DNA from 2 places in the Sporosarcina sp. FSL K6-5500 genome. Region 2 is predicted to be linked to the other one. Evidence: riboswitches for the same ligand, from Rfam matches in the RefSeq annotation. Region 2 holds a riboswitch; the other holds the start of a gene.
What was found. Region 2 has a riboswitch for thiamine pyrophosphate ahead of tenA (thiaminase II). Riboswitches for the same ligand answer to the same signal wherever they lie in the genome.
Positions count from the first base shown of each region.

Region 1: another riboswitch for thiamine pyrophosphate. It lies ahead of thiD (bifunctional hydroxymethylpyrimidine kinase/phosphomethylpyrimidine kinase); the one in region 2 lies ahead of tenA (thiaminase II).

Region 1 is NZ_JBBOTP010000001.1:1,867,550-1,870,961, forward strand. It holds gene MKX62_RS08625 (histidine phosphatase family protein) at 97-639, shown strand; TPP riboswitch at 1,016-1,121, shown strand; gene thiD (bifunctional hydroxymethylpyrimidine kinase/phosphomethylpyrimidine kinase) at 1,201-2,031, shown strand; gene thiE (thiamine phosphate synthase) at 2,024-2,683, shown strand; gene MKX62_RS08640 (DUF3238 domain-containing protein) at 2,739-3,412, shown strand, end outside.
Region 2 is NZ_JBBOTP010000001.1:3,165,172-3,168,583, reverse strand. It holds gene MKX62_RS15245 (exonuclease SbcCD subunit D) at 1-1,091, opposite strand, end outside; TPP riboswitch at 1,242-1,345, shown strand; gene tenA (thiaminase II) at 1,453-2,145, shown strand; gene MKX62_RS15235 (ABC transporter ATP-binding protein) at 2,132-2,881, shown strand; gene MKX62_RS15230 (ABC transporter permease) at 2,878-3,412, shown strand, end outside.

The DNA.
Region 1 (3,412 bases), 1.3 Mb from region 2:
GGAGCATACAAGGGAAAAAGAGTAATAGGGATGACTACAGCTAGTTTACGAATGGGCTGTATGTCTATTTAGTAAGAAGAATGGGGTGAAGCGGTTATGGAAAAAGTTATTTACATCGTGCGTCATTGCTCCGCAGAAGGACAGGCACCACACGCGGAATTGACTGCTGAAGGGATTCTGCAGGCGGGTCAGCTTGTAGCGTTTTTCGAAGATATCGAAGTGGATCGGATTATTACGAGTCCGTTTTCTCGTGCACGTCAGACGGGCTGGCCTATAGCTGAGCGGAAGAAGTTGCATGTAGAGGTGGATAGTCGGCTTATGGAGCGCGTGCTAAGTTCAATGGATTTCGAGGATTGGTTGATAAAGCTGGAAGATACGTTTTTTGACCTTCATCTAAAATATGAGGGTGGGGAATCTTCGAGTGAAGCGATGTCGAGGGTCTGTGATGTTGTGGATGAGCTGGGTGTCGGTTCGCGGACAGTGCTTGTGACACACGGGAATTTAATGGCGCTATTATTAAGGTGTTATGATGAACGATTCGATTTTGGGCAGTGGCAGGCACTGACGAATCCAGACGTGTATGTTATACGGATTAAGGATGGAGACTCAGAAGTGGAAAGAATTTGGGGTTCTGAATAAAAAAACAGGCCGCTGTGATGTCGGCCTATCTAGGTTTTAGTGAATGTTAACCCATTGTAAGATTAGTAATAATGACCACTGCAATAATAACGAGTGTCCCGAAAAGACTGATCCACATGGATTTGTCGGGATTATTCGGTCTGCTGTCTGCTTTATGCATAAACTGCGCCTTCTTTCTGTTTATGTCACTAACTATACTCTTATCGACGATAGAATGGAATAAACTGTTACCACGTGAAACGAGTTTATTATATATATTGAACCTATTTGATGGAGTTTTTTATTTCCATTACTCTATGCTTCTATTGGAAATGGACCAAACATTCCCACAATCTCACACTAGATATGTTACACTTGCTACAAAGCTGAATAGTTTAACAACCACTAGGGGAGCCTTTTTTAGGCTGAGACGTGCATGAATGCGCGGACCCTTGGAACCTGATCCGGATTATACCGGCGTAGGAAAGTGGGTACGCCTTTTACGAATAGTTAAATGGCTAGCCGCTTTCTTACGCCACCGGGAAGCGGCTTTTTAGTATAAATAAAAGGGTGGCGAATCGAATGGTACGTGTGGCATTGACAATTGCGGGGTCGGATAGTGGTGGTGGTGCGGGTATTCAGGCAGACTTGAAGACGTTCCAAGAATTGGGTGTTTTCGGTACGTCGGCACTGACAGCGGTGACAGCGCAAAATACATTTGGAGTGACGGCGATACAGCCGGTTGACACCGCTATTATTAAAGCGCAAATACAGGCAGTTATTGAAGATTTTGATGTTAAAGCGATTAAGACAGGGATGCTCTTTTCGACAGAAATTATCTATGCAGTGGGAGAGGCGTTTCATTGGAGCGGAATTCCACTTGTCATTGATCCGGTAATGATTGCGAAAGGGGGTGCTTCATTGCTAGAAAGACAGGCGGTTGAAGCGTTGAAGACTGTACTTGTACCTCTTGCAGCTATTGTTACACCTAATATTCCAGAAGCAGAAGTGCTTGCAGGAATGGAAATAAAGACGAATGAAGACATAGAACGAGCGGCGAAACATATAATAGCGTTGGGCGCGGGGGCGGTTCTTATTAAAGGGGGACACCGGAAAGAAGCGCCTTATGCGGAAGATCTGTTCATGGGGGCTGACGGGGAACGGTTCTCGGTTCGCGCACCATGGATTGATACGAAAGATACGCATGGAACAGGGTGTACGTATTCGGCGGCACTGACAGCGTTTTTGGCAAATGGGGAAACGGCAGCGAATGCAGTTGTTTCTGCAAAGTGTTTTATCCACGCAGCAATTGAAGATGGACTTAAAATTGGTGGCGGCCATGGTCCGACGAATCACTGGGCATATGGACGCCGCGGTAACAAGACAATGGAAGGGGTTGTAGTTTATGGATAAGCAAACAGTTAACTTATATTTCATCATGGGTACAGTGAATTTGGCGGGACGCGACCCGTTACATGTCTTAGAAGAGGCGCTAAAGGGTGGTATAACGAGCTTTCAATTACGTGAAAAAGGGCCTGGTGCATTAACGGGTGAAGAATTGAAGGCTTTTGCACAAGCGTGTCAGCAATTATGTGAACAATATAGTGTACCTTTCATTGTCAATGATGATATAGGTCTTGCGATTGAAATTGGTGCAGACGGTATTCATATCGGGCAGGAAGACGGATATATTTCAGCAGTGCGTGACAAGGTTGGTCCAGACATGCTAATAGGTGTTTCTACGCATAATGTAACAGAAGCGATTGCGGCAGCTGATGCAGGGGCTGATTATATCGGTCTAGGTCCAGTTTATGAGACACAGACGAAAATGGATACGCAATCGGTTATTGGTATCGAGACAATTAGGGAAGTGGCATCGTTGTTACCTGGTTTACCTATTGTTGCGATTGGTGGAATTTCAGAACGCAGAGCCGGTGCTATCATTAAAGCGGGTGCGTCAGGGGTAGCGGTTATTTCTGCAATTTCTGGAGAAGAAGATCCTGGAGAAGCAGCAAGTCGTTTAAAAGGTGCGGTCCTTCTTTCATTAACAGGTATTGAAATGTAATGTTTAACTGCTCGCGAAATATACCACACTTCCAAGTAAGGGGTGTGGTGTGCGGATGAAAAAGAAACTGTTTGAAATACAAACCGTTTTGCATAAGGCAGATCTAATCTATTTCACATGGAATGATGTCGGCGGAACCTACAAAGTCTATAGAGACGGGCATCATTTGTATGAAGGAACGGTCTCTGAATTTAGTGACGGTGATTTCAAGCATGCGAAACTATATAATTACGTAATCGAACGTGTTGAGGATGGTATTGTGATTGACGTTATTGCATTGCAAACGTCAGCATTTGCTGAACAGAAAAACAAAGAAAGTCCGCTTCAGTCACTTGTCATGACAACGATTGTCGCAAAGACGCAAATTGCATTGTCTTGGGAGGAAATTAAAGATGTCGCTGAATATGATGTCTACCGAAATGGGACGCATATGACAACGGCGGTCGGTAATTCTTACATCGACAGGGATTTTTCGTTGGATGAAATCTATACGTATACGATTAAATCTAAGCGTTCACTTGCGAAGTCGGAAGAACGATTCAACGTCTTTCAGTCGATTGTCTCCACTGTTTTTGGGCTGTTGAATCCGGTTTCGTCTAAGGCAGAAGCGGCGATTGAACAGTTTTCGGTGACAAAATCCATTGCCAAGCCGAGGGAGTTGCTGACGCCTGTTCAAGACAGAGTTCGTCTCCCGAATGTAGATAGGTGGGGGTTCCGCTACATGACGTT
Region 2 (3,412 bases):
ACGTCTGCCGCTTCTCCTTTCATCTCTTCGTAAAATGCTTTAAAGAGTGCTAAATCATCATGCTTCCCATGTTCCATACGTTGTTCATCAACCGCATTTGCGGTCAGCATGAGCACTTTACGCTCAACATGCATCGCGTTCGGATAGACTGACCGTACTTTTTCCATCGGGAATAAAACCGGTGTCTCATCTAGCAATTTAACAAAAACATAATCCTCACTTACTGGGTGCAACAAAATATGTTCCATCGTCCCTACAACCGTCCGCATATCATGCTTTGGCTTCAACTCCCGTTTCTCAACAGATACCTGCCCTGCAGCGTCAAGTTCGATAATTAGAAACCCTTTATTATGATGTTCTTCTGAAATCGAATATTTCATTGGCGAACCCGCAAATCGCACTGTTTCATTTAACACATAATGTGCCTGATGTAGGTGGCCAAGTGCAGTATAATTAAATCCTTCGAAAAGATGCGCCGACACATATTCTGCCCCACCAATTGCCAACGGTCGTTCGGAGTCACTCGTGTTATTTTCACTTTCTCCGTGAGGTGTCACAAAAGCATGTCCAACAAATACATGTCGGACCCCCTCTGCCATTTGTTCACGGATAGTTGCCGTCACTTTCTTCATCGCATCGTTATGGTTCACAATCGTTTCATCTTCGTGCAAATGTTTTACAACAGAAGGATCCGCAAATGGTACGAGATGGAAATGAACCTCACCGTAGTCATCTGACAAAACGACCGGTTCGATTACTTTCGTCATCTGACCTGCAATATGGTAGCCATTTACTCGCATCAATCCGCTTCCAAAATGGAGGCGTCCCGGGCTATCATGGTTTCCTCCAATCGCAAGGACTGGTATTCCAAGTTCCATAGTGATTTTTCCAAGCACTTCGTCAAGTAGTGCAATCGCTTCTGTAGGTGGCACCGCACGGTCATACAAATCGCCTGCGATAACGACCGCATCTGGCTTCTCCTTTTTGACTACCTCTACGAATTGATTGAGCACATAACGCTGTCCTTCTGTCATATATATACCTTGAACGAGCTTGCCTAAATGCCAGTCCGCTGTATGGAAAAATTTCAAATTCATTTCCCCTTTCAATACTTTTTCTTTCTACTTTACAGGATAATTCTTGTAAAAGGAAACATACATTCCTTTCTAACTTTTCACAAAGTTAAGGTTGACCTTCTATTTTTAATATGCTTATAATGGGGATGAGTCCAATTTCATATGATCCACCGCTAGGGGTGCTCTAACAGAGCTGAGAGAGGCATGTGCCTTGACCCTTATAACTTGAACTGGTTAATACCAGCGTAAGGAAGAGGTGCTGACACAATAATTCTGCCGGTCTATTTTCCGGGATACTTTTGATTGTCTACAACCCACTTCTTCTTCAAGGAGTGGGTTTTTTGGTTTTCAAGAATACAAAGGGAGTGTTGATATCATGAAGTTCACTGACCGTTTGTTAGAAAAGACGTTACCAATCTGGAGACAGAATCATAGCCATCCGTTCGTACAAGGAATTGGCGATGGGACGCTTGATCCGGATAAATTCAGGTTTTATATGGTACAGGATTACTTGTATTTGATTGATTATGCAAAACTGTTTGCGATCGGGGCTGTAAAAGCTGACGACTTGGAAACGATGGGCAAATTCGCGACACTACTCGATGGGACGCTGAACAAGGAAATGGCCCTGCATCGAAGCTACGCACTGCGGTTCGGCATTTCTGAACAGGAACTTGAAAACGCTAAGCCGTCACCAATTGTTCTTGCCTATACGCACTACATGTTACACGTCTGTCAAAATGGAACCGTTGCGGAAGTGATGGCTGCTCTGCTTCCTTGCGCATGGAGTTACTGGGAAATCGGTAAGGAGCTAAATGCTATTCCAGGTGCTGCCGATCACTCGTTATATGGCGATTGGATTCAGATGTATTCTTCGGATGAATTCAAGGAACTTGCGGGCTGGTGTATTGATTTAATGAACAAATCAGCAGAAGGAAAACCGGAGCATGAACTGTTAAAGCTCGAGGAGATCTTCCTCAATACAACTCGTTATGAATATATGTTTTGGGATATGGCAAATACAAAACAAATGTGGCCTGGAGTTGAAATGATAAATGCTATCGTTTGACGGTGTTTCATTCACGTACGAATCAGGCAACAGCATACTCGATAATCTGTCATTCAACATTCTTCCCAGTGAGTTTATTTCGATAATTGGTGTTAGCGGTTCCGGTAAAAGTACGATTTTTCGTCTTGTAACCGGATTAGATGAACCCTCAGGGGGTACCATTTCTCTTGAAGGGAATCCAAATACTCAGCGCCTTGGAAAGGTCGGCTATATGCCACAACAAGATTTGTTACTGCCTTGGCGAACCATTTTAGAAAATGCATGTCTTCCGCTTGAAGTAGCCGGATTAGATAAGAAGGCCGCCAAGGAACAAGTACAACCATTATTACAAGAGTTCGGTCTTGGTGGAACAGAGGATAACTATCCAGGAGAACTTTCGGGTGGAATGAAGCAGCGCGTCGCTTTCTTACGCGCTGTTCTTTCTGGCAATTCCCTACTATTGTTGGATGAACCGTTTTCAGCACTCGACGCCATCACCCGACTGGCTATGCAAGAGTGGCTCATCAATCTGTGGGAAAAGCGCAAATCAACTGTCCTTTTCATCACACATGACGTAGAGGAAGCACTGTTTCTGTCAGACCGTATTTTTCTGTTGCAAAACAAACCTGTCACTTCATTCGTGGAAATCGAAGTGCCTCTTGAAAGACCTCGAATAAGAAACGATTTACATCGCGCTGAAATGCTCGAGCTAAAAGAACTGCTTATCGGCAAGCTCAGAAGTGAGGTTTCGCTGTGAAAAATACGGCTTCCTTAGTAATCATTGCAGGATTTCTAAGTATCTGGGAGTTGGGTGCACGCCTTTACGGTAAAGCGTTCATTCTCCCTTCCCCTATACAAATTTTTATACGTTTTTGGGAACTGAGGGAAGTATTATTGTTGAAACATCTACCGGTTACTTTGATGACGATTATTATCGGCCTAGCCATTTCGATTATTTCAGGAACAGCAATTGCAGTGCTAATGTCTTCCCGTCCAGGCATACGAAAAGCGCTCTATCCAATTCTCATTGCATCTCAAATGGTTCCTATTATTGCGCTTGCACCTATTTTTGTACTGTGGTTTGGTTACACAATTTGGAGCAAAGTTGCTGTTACTGTGCTCATCACATTTTTTCCGATAACAGTGAATACATTCGATGGTTTATCGTCAGGAAAAAAAGATATACAAGAACTTTTTTTGACGATGGGTGCTTCAAAAAAGGATATTTTCTATAAATATTCCGTACCAACTGCCCTCCCTCATTTCTTTTCTGGTATGAAAGTCGCTG